Regions from separate parts of the Paenisporosarcina sp. FSL H8-0542 genome, predicted to be linked through region 1. Evidence: riboswitches for the same ligand, from Rfam matches in the RefSeq annotation. Region 1 holds a riboswitch; the other holds the start of a gene.

Region 1 (7,533 bases):
GAATTTCTCCGCACCTAGGTCTGCTCCGAATCCTGCTTCTGTTACGACGATATCAGCAAGTCTTCTTGCTGTGTTGGTTGCCATCAAGGAGTTGCAGCCATGTGCAATATTGGCAAAAGGACCACCGTGAATAATGGCGGGTGTTCCTTCTATGGTTTGGACCAAGTTCGGCTTGAAGGCATCTTTTAAAAGCATCGTCAAGGAGCCTTCTACGCCTAACTGACGAACCGTTACGGGTTCTTTATCGTATGTATACGCAATGACCATTTGCGCAAGCTTCTCCTTCAAATCTTCCAAAGAAGTGGCAAGGCAAAGAACGGCCATGATTTCAGAAGCTACAGTGATATCGAAACCATCTTGTCTAGGGATTCCTTGCATAGGACCGCCCAATCCAATGGTAATTTGTCTTAATGCACGGTCATTCATATCGAGCACTCGTTTCCATGCAATTCTTCGTGGGTCGAGATTCAATTCATTTCCTTGATGTAAATGATTATCAATAAATGCGGATAATGCGTTATTGGCAGTCGTGATGGCATGGATATCTCCCGTAAAATGTAGGTTGATATCTTCCATTGGCAATACTTGCGCAAATCCACCACCAGTGGCACCACCTTTTACACCCATTACAGGACCTAAAGACGGTTCACGCAATGCAACAATGACCGATTCATTCAACTGGTTGAACGCGTCAGCCAATCCTACTGTCACGGTTGATTTTCCTTCTCCTGCGGGCGTCGGACTGATGGCGGTAACTAAGACAACTTTTCCATTTTTCGTTGCAGGTGGCAGGGAAGAAACGTCAATTTTGGCTTTGAAATTGCCGTAAAGTTCAAGTGCTTTTCTAGGAATCCCTGCTTTGTCTGCGATTTCCTGGATTGGTAACATGGTTGCATTCGTTGCGATGGATAAGTCTGTAAATGTCATGAATTTCCCAACCTTCCTTGTTCCTTTTATTGATCCTGATGAGTAAACTTTTTCTCAGTTACCTTTGCTTACGATTTAACAACAAAATCTCGTTGCTGTGCATTTAATTGGCGAAGCTTTTGAATATCTAATCGAAATAACAGTGAAATGGTTAAAGCGACTAAAAAAAGAAGCGAGAATACGATTAGCGTACCTTTGTAACTGCCGGTTGTTTCACGAATCCATGATACAACTATCGGGCTTACCAATCCTGCTGCAGCCCAAGCTGTTAATATATAGCCTTGAATTGCACCAAGCTGTTTTGTACCAAAAAGGTCCCCTATAGCGGATAATGCAATCAACCAACGATTTTTAGTTTTCATGATCTGCTTCAATTGTAATAATATTTGTGTGAATGGGAATTCGCAAATTGATTCCCTTAAATCTATATTTGACAATAGTAACTTACAAAATTCATGGATTCAAGTGGATATTAAGTTAAAAATCGAACGATTTTAATAATAAAATTAAAAAACATTCGTCTTTTTGCGATTACATCCGAGTGAAAATAAAATGGTTGTGATCCTTGGGAAAAAATCTCCCCTAGTACTTGAAGGGTGTGATAAAAGTGAATTGCGGGTATACCTATATCTAAACAAACATATTGAGGGGGTGTACCTATGTTTGAACCAAAGAACAAAGATAAACAAGATGAAAGAATCATGACACATAAGGAAACTGAGAAAAAGAATGTAAAGCTTTCCTCAAATGATGTATCGGAAGAAAAAAATGAAAATACAGAGACTGTGGTCACACAACCACGTATCAGTACTGAAGGTCTCTAAAACAAAAGGCGGGCTCTGATGGGGTTCGCTTTTTTGTTGGCATTTCTGTTGTCACCCGAATGAGATTTCACTCGAAACTTTTATGTCTCTTGGTGTATAATGCAACAGTAAGCAAGTGCATAAGCGGTCATTTTAGTAATAGTATGATATAGATACATATACGTGAAAGAGAGTGAAACGATATGGGACGTAAGTGGAATAATATTAAAGAAAAGAAAGCTTCAAAGGATTCAAATACAAGTCGGATTTATGCAAAGTTTGGTCGCGAAATTTATGTGGCAGCTAAACAAGGTGAGCCGGATCCAGAATCAAACCGTGCACTTAAAGTTGTACTTGAGCGTGCGAAAACGTACAGTGTGCCAAAAACTATTATTGATCGTGCGATTGAAAAGGCAAAAGGCGGTTCGGAAGAAAACTACGATGAACTTCGTTATGAAGGTTTTGGTCCAAGTGGATCGATGGTTATCGTTGAAACACTGACGAACAACGTAAACCGTACAGCTTCGGATGTACGCGCGGCATTTGGTAAAAATGGCGGGAACATGGGTGTAAGTGGATCGGTTGCCTACATGTTTGACGCAACGGCTGTCATTGGTATTGAAGGCAAATCAGCAGACGAAGTATTTGAACTTTTAGTAGAAGCGGACGTTGATGTACGTGACGTATTAGAAGAAGAGGAATCAGTGATTGTATATGCTGAGCCTGATCAGTTCCATGCTGTGCAAGAAGCATTCAAAAACGTAGGAATTACTGAATTTACAGTTGCTGAACTGACGATGCTAGCACAAAATGACATCACGCTTGAACAAGATGCACAAGCGCAATTCGAGAAAATGATTGATGCGATTGAAGACCTAGAAGACGTTCAACAAGTCTACCATAACGTGGATTTAGGTGAATAAATAATAGAAAGCCGCACCGAGTCCAGGGGAACCTGGCAGTAGGTGCGGCTTTTATTGTGATTTCAAATTAAAATTGGAAAAGGGACATACCCGATTGGGCATGTCCCTTATATAGATAAGATAACATAAAGTCTGAATGATAATTTTTCATCCCGAATATTCGGGGAATAATTTCCTAAGAAAGTGTTCCTTGCTTTCCGTGCCGCGGTCATTTGTCCACTGGGTGTCTTCCTTAAGCAACGTAAACCCTACCTTCTTTTACGTCCTTGCGACCCTATAGTCGCGCCAGTGTGAATAAGTTTAATCAAAAACATCGAGTAGATGCCAGAATTTCAAAACTTAATTGTTACCTTACATGTTAACTTGACTATTATTACACACACAATGGTCTTTGTCAAAGAATATCCTATAAATTGTAAAAGGAATCATCATTTCAGTAAACAAAAAAGCTCATTTACTCCGCTAAATCCCTAGGTCCTTCATCATCCCCTTCATATCATATAAGAATCTTTGAAGGAAAGGGGGACTTTATCATGGATTATTACGGCGGCGGTTACGGTCAATGTGGTGGCTATGGACCATGTGGTGGTCAATACGACCACTGCTCTCGTAGAGGCGGGAGTACTTTTGCAATAATTGTAGTTCTTTTCATTTTACTAATTATCATCGGTGCATCTTTCCACCATAGAAAATGCTAGTAAAATAGGAAATTCTCTCGCAAGTAAGATGGTTATATACACTCGAATTTCCCCTGAAAAATACCGACTGATTTAAGGAGTGCCTAAACAGCACTCTTTTTTAATGAAACTCGAATATTGCTCCACCTTCGCTACTTCTGGGGAAACAGAATGTGGTCTAGGTAGACAGTTTGTGTGTCCAGGTAGACAGAGTCGCATTCCAGGTTGTATAAAATACATTTCCCATTCATAGTGGCGAAGGGTTTGGGGTATTTTCAAATAGCATACCTCCAGGTAGATAGTTTGTGTGTCCAGGTAGACAGAATCGCATTCCAGGTTGCACAAAAATATAAATTCCTTTTGCAAAGTTTCAGGATATGTTGTTTTGATTAAATGATCTACGGGAACAGTTACATAAAAAAAGGAGGTTTTCGCATGCCTTGGAACAACAATGATTATCCGGATTCATTGAAAAACCTGGACACGTCTGTCCGCAAGAAAGCTATCGAAGTTGCCAACGCACTTCTTCAGGATGGAATGGAAGAAGGATGTATGACTATGATTGAAGCTTATTTACATAAAAACGCCCACTTCATTTCATAGATGAAGTGGGCGTTTTGGGTATTAAATGTTGTTGTTTGCTTTTTTAACTCGACTGTAAAACAGAATCCCGCTGGCTAATAGGATTACACCAAATGTAAAAGTCTTGAGGTCGGCTGTACCTGCATAAATAACCCAAATGGAGTAAAGGGTAGCAAGAACTCCTATAATCCCATCCGTAATTCTACCTCTTCCATTTTTATATGTTTCACCAGTAAAGACCAGCTTCAACTGGAAAGCAGAAGAAATGAAATAAGGAACTAAATATGACAGCGTTGCGACGATAATGATGAAATCAAAGGCGGCTGCTATCGTATTTGATACCGTGGAGAATATGAACACCTGTGCAACTAAATTAGTGATGACTAAAGAAAAGACAGGTATCCCATTCTTATTTACTTTTGCGAATGAAGGGAGAAATAAACCTTGTTTAGCTGCCTGGTAAGGAATTTCAGCACTCAGCATAACCCAACCAATTGTGGAACCAAATAAACTGACCAGACCGATGGCGGCAAGAATTTTTCCACCGACTGGTCCCAACACAGTTGAAATGGCATCGATAAGTGGTTTATCAGAAGCGATTAGTGCTTCATGGCTTAACATTCCTAAAACTAGCGTGCTGATCCCTACATAAATGGTAAGAGCAATAAGTAGTCCAATCGTCGTTGCACGCTTAACATCGATTGGTTTTTTAGCACGAGATGCAAATACTACGGCAGATTCAACACCAACGAATGCCCAAAGAGTTGCTACTGCTGCACCATTAACTTGCCCCAAAAGACCAATAGATTGTCCAAGCTCATCATATCTCGGCGCTACAAAAGGAAGAATGTTCGCTTTTTGAAATGCAAATAGACCAATTACAATAAATAATATGAATCCAATTACTTTCGTGGCAGTGGCAACAAAATTTATCTTCCCGGCATTTTCTAGACCGTTTAGGATGATATAATGCACACCCCATAACAATAATGTACAAACTGTAAAGGTAAGTGCATTCCCCATTTTTAAAGTGAAGTTACCAATGGTAAACAGTTCAGCCTGATTAACTAAAATAGGGAAGAACGTGGACAAATAACCTGCAAAAGTGGTGATGATGGCAACATTACCAGCAACATTACCAATCCAATATCCCCAAGAAGACATAAATCCTGACAACGTGGAAGCGTTACTGCCCGGCTTAAACAATTCCTTTGCATAAATCTGTGGACCACCAGTTAAATTTGGTTTTCTCAATGCAAGATTGCCAAACACGAGTGCAATCATCAACACTCCAAATCCCGTAATCAACCAAGCGGATAATACACCGGCAGGGCTTGCAACTTCACTCAATGTGCGGGGGAGCATAAAAATGCCGGATCCCACCATATTTCCAACTACTAACGCAGTTAAAATCCATAAACCTAGTTTTTTGTTCGTGTTCATAAGCATATGCTCCTTTCGTTCATCTTCTATCTACCCCCAAAATATGATTTGTAAAAAAAAATACATAAAACGCATTCAGAAACGGTGTGCAAAAACCGAATCAGACAAAAAGATAGTTTTCATGGTCAATTACTTTGACAGTTCTGCACATATTCAGTGCCAGTCCCAGCAACAGTAATCAGAGCGATCAGTGCTTCTGCGAAAAATCCTTTCGCTTGAAATCAGCAAGTTCAGTTCTCTGACTTTCTTTCAAGTAACTATTATTTATCGCGATCTCTACCTCATCTTAAGCTGATGAGGGCTATATTTATTCACTGTACTAATATAGATACGTTTAAATGATTAGTCAATTGAAATGATTTACTATAGTAGTGTACGAAAGTTCAGCTTATTGCAAGTTTTTTAGATTTTCCAATTGACCTTGACGCAACGTCAAGGTGTACGATGAAATCAAGAGGAGGTGACGAGATGGAATACACAGTTCAAAAATTAGGGAAAATGTCGGGAATCAGTTCACGCACATTGCGATACTATGACGAGATGAATCTTCTCAAGCCGGCGAGAATCAATTCATCAGGATATCGGATATATGGTCAAGCGGAAGTCAATAAGTTACAGCAAATCTTGTTTTATAGAGAACTAGGTTTGAGTCTCGAACACATCAAACAAATCGTGAACAATCCTTCATTTGATGGTGTGAAAGCCTTGAATGATCATCGTTCACAACTCCTCGACAAACGAAAGCAACTAGATCTACTGATTGCCAACGTGGAAAAAACGATTTCTTCAACAGAAGGGAGAAGTACCATGACGAACGATGAGAAATTTGAAGGCTTCAAACAAAAAATGGTAGATGATAATGAACAACAATACGGCAAAGAAATTCGTGCGAAATATGGAGATGACACGGTCAATCAATCAAATAGCAAATTAAAAAACATGACGCAGGCACAACATGATGAAGTAACAAAGCTTGCCAATGAAATTGCCATGACTTTAGCGGAAGCTTTCAAGACGGGAGATCCCGCAAGTGAGAAAGCCCAAAAAGCCGCTGAACTGCATAAACAATGGCTTATGTACTATTGGCCAAAGTATAGCAAGGAAGCACATGCAGGACTTGGGCAGATGTATGTGGATGATGAACGCTTTACTGCCTACTATGATAAAGAACAGTCAGGAACGGCTGCATTCTTCAGAGATGCCATTCAAATTTATACCGGTATGAAGTCATAACAAAAGAGCAGATTGAGTCAATTCGACTTCAATCTGCTCTTTCTTTCGTTGAAATAATCAATCAATCAATTGAATATTGTTATCTTTATACCAAACGTGCATTTGAGCGAGATGGGCAAGAAGCTGTGGCCCAGACATCAATTGACCAAACCATGGAACTTTGAATGCAGTTCCTTTCGACTCAACCAATTCATTCAACCGGTCACGGTCAAATAGTTCATGCAGAATCGAATTTTTGTCAATCAGAATGTCTTTCAGCCAGCCTTGGACACGGTCGGTGTAATACGGATTATGGGTTTTAGGATAAGGGCTTTTTTTGCGGTAAAGGACTTCGTCTGGTAACATGCCCTCTAATGCTTTTCGCAAGATACCTTTTTCCCGATTTCCCGCCATTTTTATTTCCCAAGGAATATTCCAGGCATATTCGACAAGCCGGTGATCGGCAAATGGTACCCGCACTTCCAAGCTAGCTCCCATACTCATTCGGTCTTTACGATCAAGAAGTGTTGTCATGAACCAAACCATGTTCAGATAAAACATTTCTCGCCGTTTTGCTTCAAGACTTGATTCGCCATCGAGACGAGGAGTTTCGGCAACACTCTGTTCATAGGCCTGACGTGCGTAATCTTCGAGTTTGAGTTTTTTGCGCCAATCATCTTTTAATAAGGAGACTCGCTCGGTTGTGGAGCGCATCCACGGAAAACCAGTGCCATTTAAATCATTTGCATTGTGAAACCATGGATAACCACCAAAAATTTCATCCGCGCACTCCCCGGACAAGCCAACTGTGAAATCCTCTTTTATTTCTCTGCAAAACCACAACAAGGAAGAGTCAACATCCGCCATACCAGGTAAATCACGGACATGCACAGCTTCAGTCAGATAATCTATTAGTTGATCTTGCGTAATGATGGAAGAGTGATGCACGGTTCCGAATGTATTGAC
Region 2 (7,533 bases), 900 kb from region 1:
CCAATACAATGGAAATTGCAACTAAAATTGCTAAGAAGAGTCCGGTTGCATTAAAAGCTGCAATTGACATGTTACAATTCGCTAAAACGTATGCCTATGATGAAGGTGTGAAAGCTGAAGCACACTCTTTTGGAACCGTTTTCATTTCAGAAGATGCACAAGAAGGCATTTCAGCATTTATCGAAAAGCGCGAACCATCGTTCAAAGGAAAATAATGAAAAGTATTGGGAGGTCTGCATCATGAATATTTATGTGTTGGTAAAACGTACATTTGATACAGAAGAAAAGATTGTCGTTTCTGGTGGCAAAATTCAGGAAGACGGCGCTGAATTCATCATTAACCCTTACGATGAATATGCAATTGAAGAAGCGATTCAAGTCCGCGACGCACACGGTGGCGAAGTGACTGTATTGACAATTGGTGGGGAAGAAGCTGAAAAGCAACTTCGTACAGCTCTTGCAATGGGGGCTGATAAAGCAGTTCTGATTAACACTGAAGATGATTTGGACGAAATGGACCAATTTACAGCTGCTCAAATATTGGCAGATTACTTGAAAGATAAAAACCCAGATTTAATATTAGCTGGTAACGTTGCCATCGATGGTGGATCTGGACAAGTTGGACCACGTGTTGCCGACTTGTTGGACATCAACTATGTAACAACTATTACTAAATTAGAAATTAACGGAACACAAGTTAGTATCGTTCGTGATGTGGAAGGCGATTCTGAAGTACTTGAAACGTCATTACCTTTACTTGTTACCGCTCAACAAGGTTTGAACGAACCTCGTTATCCTTCTTTACCGGGTATTATGAAAGCGAAAAAGAAACCACTTGAAGAAGTGGAATTGGATGATTTGGACATAGATGAAGATGATGTAGAAGCAAAAACGGAGACAATAGAAATTTATTTGCCTCCTAAAAAAGAAGCAGGTCGCGTACTTCAAGGCGATCTTTCAAACCAAGTACAAGAATTGGTGCAATTACTTCGTACAGAAGCAAAAGTCATTTAATCGAATCTGAAGATTTGTAATTGGAGGGAATCACATCATGACAAAAAAAGTAATCGTACTGGGTGAAGCACGTGAAGGTGCTTTACGTAATGTATCTTTTGAAACTATCGCTGCAGCTAAGAAAATTTCAGGCGGTGGAGAAGTTGTAGCAGTTCTTCTTGGAGACTCTGTACAATCATTAGCAACTGAAATGATTCATTATGGAGCTGACCGTGCTGTCACTGTTGAGCATCCACATTTGAAATCTTATACATCTGATGGCTTCAGTCAGGCATTCATGGCAGTTGTTGAAAGTGAAAGCCCAGATGCAGTTGTTTTCGGACATACAGCATTAGGCAAAGATTTGTCACCAAAAGTGGCAAGTAAACTAAAATCAGGTCTTATTTCTGATGTTACTGATATCGAAGGAGAAGGCGCTGACGCTGTATTTATCCGTCCGATTTTCTCAGGTAAAGCATTCGAAAAAGTGAAAATCAAAGATGGTATTGATTTCATTACAATCCGTCCTAACAATATTGAACCTTTAGCTCACGATGCTAGTCGTTCAGGCGATGTTTCATCTTTATCTGTGGATATCACGAACCTTCGCACTGTCATCAAAGAAGTTGTTCGTAAATCAACTGAAGGCGTAGATTTATCAGAAGCGAAAGTTATCGTTGCTGGTGGTCGTGGCGTGAAGAGTGAAGATGGATTTGAGCCGTTAAAAGAGTTAGCAAATCTTTTAGGTGGTGCTGTTGGTGCATCTCGTGGTGCATGTGACGCTGACTACTGTGACTACTCTCTTCAAATTGGTCAAACAGGTAAAGTGGTAACACCTGACCTTTATATTGCAGCAGGTATTTCTGGAGCAATCCAACATTTAGCTGGTATGTCAAACTCGAAAATCATTGTTGCAATCAATAAAGATCCTGAAGCAAACATTTTCAAAGTAGCTGACTATGGTATTGTTGGTGACTTGTTCGAGGTCATTCCAATGTTGACTGAAGAATTCAAGAAAATGAAAGCTAACTAATATTAATTACGACTCCGCGAAGCGAAAGCTTGCGGAGTTTTGTTTTAGCAATAAAAAAGAATACTAGAAGACGAGAGAGTGCATAGGGACTGGCATTTAGAGAGCGAGAAGCGGTTCCCTTTCCGCGAACGAACTTGCAAGTATCATCTCTCGTTCAAATTAGGACGGAATTGGTTAGTTGCTCCAAAATCTTGAAAGTAGCTCTCATTTTCAAAAAGTTTCTCCAAAGAATGAGCAGTAATTATTATGTTCATTTTTAGCTATTAAAAGGTTGAGCAAAAAAGTAGAAGCACTATTTACCACATGCTATACTACGTTTAGAGTTTGTATTTAGAGGAGGATGTTTTAATATGGCAATTGTACACGGAACAGATCAAAGCTTTTCAAGTGAAATTTCAGACGGCTTAGTTTTAGTCGATTTTTGGGCACCTTGGTGTGGACCATGTAAAATGATCGCTCCAGTTCTTGAAGAATTAGATGCTGAGATGAGTGGCAAAGTAAAAATCGTAAAAGTTGATGTAGATGAAAACCAAGAAACAGCTAGCAACTTCGGGATTATGTCAATTCCGACATTGGTACTTTTCAAAGACGGGCAACCTGTCGATAAAGTAGTTGGATTCAACCCGAAAGAAGCTTTGGTTGAATTAGTAAACAAACACGCATAATCTTTTCAATTGACGTTCTAGTCTTATATTGTAAAAGAAATATTATTAAAACCGGGTACCCATGGGCACCCGGTTTTTTTAAACAGGTGATGAAAATGATGAATGATTTAATTCAACAGAAATGTGCGATTTTACCTGATCAACCAGGTGTTTACTTAATGAAAGATCGCCAAAGCACTATTATTTATGTGGGCAAAGCCAAAGTGTTGAAAAATCGTGTGCGTTCTTATTTTACGGGGAGTCATGATGGAAAAACACAGAGACTCGTCCAGGAAATTGAAGATTTTGAGTACATCGTAACATCTTCAGATATTGAAGCTCTCATTCTGGAATTGAATTTAATCAAGAAGCATGATCCGAAATATAACATCATGCTCAAAGATGATAAAACGTATCCTTATATAAAAATAACAGGTGAAAATCATCCGAAATTAATTACAACCAGAATCGTTAAAAAGGATAAAGGGAAATATTTTGGTCCTTATCCAAACGCATATGCGGCGAGTGAAACGAAAAAATTACTGGATCGTTTATACCCGTTACGCAAATGTCCGACATTACCAGATCGGGTTTGTTTGTATTATCATTTGGGCCAGTGTTTAGCTCCTTGCGTTAAAACAATCGAGCAAGACGCATACAGAAAAATTATTGATGAAATCACACGGTTCTTAAACGGTGGCTATCAGCAAGTCAAACAAGAATTGACGGAAAAAATGTCATCGGCAGCAGAGAACTTAGAGTTTGAAAGAGCAAAAGAATACCGTGATCAAATCACACATATTGAAACGGTCATGGAAAAACAAAAAATGACGACCAATGATTTTACCGACCGTGATATTTTTGGTTATGCCATCGATAAGGGCTGGATGTGTGTGCAAGTATTCTTTGTACGCCAAGGGAAGTTAATCGAGCGAGATGTTTCATTATTCCCGTTATATCAAGATCCAGAAGATGAATTCCTGACGTTCCTCGGTCAGTTTTATGATAAACCGAATCATATCAAGCCAAAAGAAGTATATTTGCCAAGTGCGGTGGATTTGCAACTGGCAAGCCAGCTTCTTGAAGTAAAAGTGGCTTCTCCGAGTCGTGGGCAGAAAAAACAAATGATTGATCTGGCGACGAAGAATGCAGAAATCGCTATCCGTGAAAAATTCCAGCTCCTAGACCGACAGGAACAACGAACGATTGGTGCAGTGGAAGAACTGGGGATTGCAATGGATATTGCGCCTCCTCTTCGAATTGAGGCATTCGATAATTCACATATTTATGGAGCAGATGCCGTCTCAGCAATGGTATCGTTTATTGATGGAAGACCGAATAAAAAGGACTATCGAAAATACAAAACGAAAACAGCTGCCCGTCATGATGATTACGGAGCCATGCGTGAAGTCATTCGTAGACGTTATACTCGTGTGCTGAAGGATGAATTGCCTCTCCCCGATTTAATTGTCATTGATGGTGGGAAAGGGCAAATGGAAATCGCCCGTGAAGTGATTGAAGATGAACTCGGTTTGTCTATTCCGATTGCAGGATTAGCCAAGGATGCGAAGCACCAGACATCTTCGTTGTTATATGGGGAACCCCCACAGATCATTCCCTTGAAACGAACAAGTGAGGGGTTTTATTTGCTACAACGGATTCAGGACGAAGTGCATCGATTTGCGATTACATTCCATCGGCAACAGCGTGGGAAACAGACGATTGCTTCCGCTTTGGATGGGTTTGAAGGAATCGGTCCTAAACGCAAAAAAATGTTGTTGAAGCACTTTGGCTCTGTAAAACGAATCAAAGAAGCATCAGTGGAAGAGCTGAAACAATCAGGTTTGCCATTGCAAATCGCGGAATCCATGTCTGAATATTTTCAAAATGAGTCATTGTCAAAAGAGTGAGTATATGATATTCTTGACTCACTGAAATTGAATCACTGATGTATGTTCAATAAGGAGCATCCGCTTCCTTTTGAACAAACATCGAATAAGTGGTGATAGAGGCGCGGAAATCAACAGTAGCTTTCTCGAGGATGAACAGATCCGTTGAAGGAAAGTGAAAGGGAAATTCGCCGAAGTTCGACATCCTGTATCAGATGTCGTGCTGGTTTTGCATTGAATAAATGCAGGATTGTCAGAATCTAATCGATTCTGGAGGGCTATCTCACATGGACGCTTCTTTTGAACGTGCATGCATGGAGACAGCTTTTCACGGATTACCCGTAGATAAGGCTGTCTTTTTTAGCTTCTTTGGAAATAAGGGAGAGTTTACATTGAGTCGCATTGTCATGAAATTTGGTGGTACGTCCGTAGGCAACACTGAACGGATCCGTAATGTCGCAAAACGCATAATCGGTGAAACAGCAAAAGGCCATGAAATCGTAGTAGTCGTATCAGCGATGGGGAAAACGACAGATGAATTAATGAGTCTAGCTGGGGATTTATCTGCAGAACCTTCAAAACGTGAAATGGACATGTTGCTGTCAACAGGGGAACAAGTAACAATTGCTTTGTTGACAATGGCACTTCAACATATGGGGCAAGATGCGGTTTCGTTTACGGGATGGCAGGCAGGAATCGGAACGGAATCCGTTCATCGCAATGCTCGAATCGAACATATAGATACTGTTCGTATGGAGCAGGCTTTGACGGATGGAAAAGTGGTTGTTGTAGCCGGATTCCAAGGGATGGATACGTATGGAGAAATTACGACACTCGGACGTGGTGGGTCGGATACGACGGCGGTTGCAATTGCAGCATCGCTAGGAGCGGACCAGTGTGATATTTACACGGATGTCGATGGCATCTATACGTCAGACCCTCGATATGTGGATGGGGCAAGAAAATTGCAGGAGCTATCCTATGACGAAATGCTGGAACTTGCTAACTTAGGAGCTGGGGTTTTGCATCCTAGGGCAGTGGAATTCGCTAAAAATTATTGCATGCCACTAAGTGTCCGTTCTAGCTTAAGTGAAGATACAGGAACCATATTATTGGAGGAACCTACTATGGAAAAAAACTTGATAGTGCGTGGTGTCGCATTCGAACCGGAAATTGTAAGGGTTACGGTAGGCTATGAAGTGCCTTTTAACGGCTCACTAGCCAAAATTTTCACTACTCTTGCAAAACATCATGTAAACGTTGATATCATTGTTCAAAGCATTATGGAAGGCGTGCAGCCAAGTGTTTCTTTCTCCATTAAGAAAGAAGATTATGCAGAAACTGTTCAAGTCTTGGAAAGTAAAAAAACGGAGTTGGGATACCAATCTACCAATTTTGAAGTTGGATTGGCCAAAGTGTCGATTGTTGGGTCAGGAATGGTTTCAAATCCAGGGGTTGCTGCACAAATGTTCGATCGCCTCCGCAAAGAAGGAATTCCCGTGAAAATGGTCAGTACTTCGGAAATTAAAGTTTCGGTTGTTGTACCTGAAAGTGCGATGCTACAAGCCACAAATGCATTGCATGATGAATTTGGATTAGCTGTTGTTCGAGTATAAAAACATTTCATGATATGATGAAAATAGTTTCATAATCATCATGAGAGGCAGTGAGATAAATGAACTGGCATATCGTGGAGGATTTAATTAAAAAAGCACAACGTGATGGACAGTTTGACAATTTGCCGGGAGCTGGGAAACCGTTACCGCCGGATGAATTTGCCCATTATCCAGAAGACATTCGTATGGTAATGCGCATTTTAAAAAACTCAGGGCATGATGAAGAAGCTCAGTTCGTGAAAGAAGAAATGAGTGACTTAGAGCATCAAATGAAAAAAGCCACACAACGCGAAAAAACAGAACTTGAACAGCAATATAATCAAAGACTCACCCAATTGAACCGTATGTTATCTCAAAAAGGAATCAAAACAAATAGTAATGTTTTTAAACAATATCAGTCTCAATTGGATAACAGATTGAATTGGGATTGAAAAAAGCGGGCAGACACTCCATTTGGAAGTGACTGCCCGCTTTCTTTTCAGCTTCAACTCGATTTTTACTATCGAGTCAGTGAAGCTTTAAACTTTTTCTTTTAGATCCCATTTCACATGGAATTGAACGGAGTTTTTCTTCAGTTGTTTTTCTTCAAAGCATTCTGTCATAAAACCACCCAGTTTTTGTTGCTGCTGAGCCAGGAATCCTGCTTCCAGGCGGAAACATCGTTTCTCGAACTGCAGGGCATCGGGTTCTCCAGTCAATACATAAAATGCTTCATCTTTTGTACTTTGTTCAAGTGTTAGAATGCCCCAGCCCGCTTCTTGAAAAAAAGATGTCGTTTCTTCCATGGAAAACATCTGGAACTTGCGGGCTAAATCTTTTCCGGCCCAATATAAAATATCTTCTTCGTGTTTCCCTAAAATTGTCGAAAGTACATGATCTCGAATTAATTCGTAACCAAAAGTGGGTACCTTTTTTGTCTCTGTCATTGTCATCTGAATCCCGCTTTCTGGCTTAATTGCCTTCAAACTTTTTTAATATAAGAATTTTTCATGGACAAGGTAGTTAAAATAGTACAACACCGAGAATTTACCTGATTTAAATTGCCTTATGTAGTGGGCTTCCTTGCCTTGACGCTCCCTTATGATGGGAGTACAATAAACATGTCATAATATTGTACCATGATGAGATATGCAGTCAATGTTGCTTTCGTTCCATACGAAGGTCTGATCTTGTCTGCCTATTTTCAGTACTGAGGGGGGTAACAGTCTTGTCGAAAGATCGTGAATTTTATTTGCGCCGTTTACATTCTTTACTTGGAATCATTCCAGTAGGATTGTTCGTGACGCAGCATTTGGTTGTTAACCATTTTGCTACAAGAGGAGAAGAGGCTTTTAACAAAGCATCTCACTTCATGGAAA

What was found. Region 1 has a riboswitch for lysine ahead of MHH33_RS02010 (amino acid permease). Riboswitches for the same ligand answer to the same signal wherever they lie in the genome.
Region 2: another riboswitch for lysine. It lies ahead of MHH33_RS06865 (aspartate kinase); the one in region 1 lies ahead of MHH33_RS02010 (amino acid permease).

The regions. Positions count from the first base shown of each region.
Region 1 covers NZ_CP152050.1:378,298-385,830, forward strand. Annotated here, with positions in the region: gene MHH33_RS01980 (formate--tetrahydrofolate ligase) at 1-927, opposite strand, end outside; partial or broken gene MHH33_RS01985 (MFS transporter) at 996-1,262, opposite strand; gene MHH33_RS01990 (hypothetical protein) at 1,587-1,751, shown strand; gene MHH33_RS01995 (YebC/PmpR family DNA-binding transcriptional regulator) at 1,934-2,653, shown strand; gene MHH33_RS02000 (YjcZ family sporulation protein) at 3,187-3,351, shown strand; gene MHH33_RS02005 (hypothetical protein) at 3,766-3,933, shown strand; gene MHH33_RS02010 (amino acid permease) at 3,955-5,355, opposite strand; lysine riboswitch at 5,461-5,642, opposite strand; gene MHH33_RS02015 (MerR family transcriptional regulator) at 5,824-6,588, shown strand; gene asnB (asparagine synthase (glutamine-hydrolyzing)) at 6,646-7,533, opposite strand, start outside.
Region 2 covers NZ_CP152050.1:1,279,508-1,287,040, forward strand. Annotated here, with positions in the region: gene MHH33_RS06840 (enoyl-CoA hydratase) at 1-215, shown strand, start outside; gene MHH33_RS06845 (electron transfer flavoprotein subunit beta/FixA family protein) at 241-1,014, shown strand; gene MHH33_RS06850 (electron transfer flavoprotein subunit alpha/FixB family protein) at 1,052-2,026, shown strand; gene trxA (thioredoxin) at 2,377-2,691, shown strand; gene uvrC (excinuclease ABC subunit UvrC) at 2,790-4,580, shown strand; lysine riboswitch at 4,669-4,848, shown strand; gene MHH33_RS06865 (aspartate kinase) at 4,952-6,175, shown strand; gene MHH33_RS06870 (DnaJ family domain-containing protein) at 6,235-6,606, shown strand; gene MHH33_RS06875 (YslB family protein) at 6,694-7,107, opposite strand; gene MHH33_RS06880 (succinate dehydrogenase cytochrome b558 subunit) at 7,383-7,533, shown strand, end outside.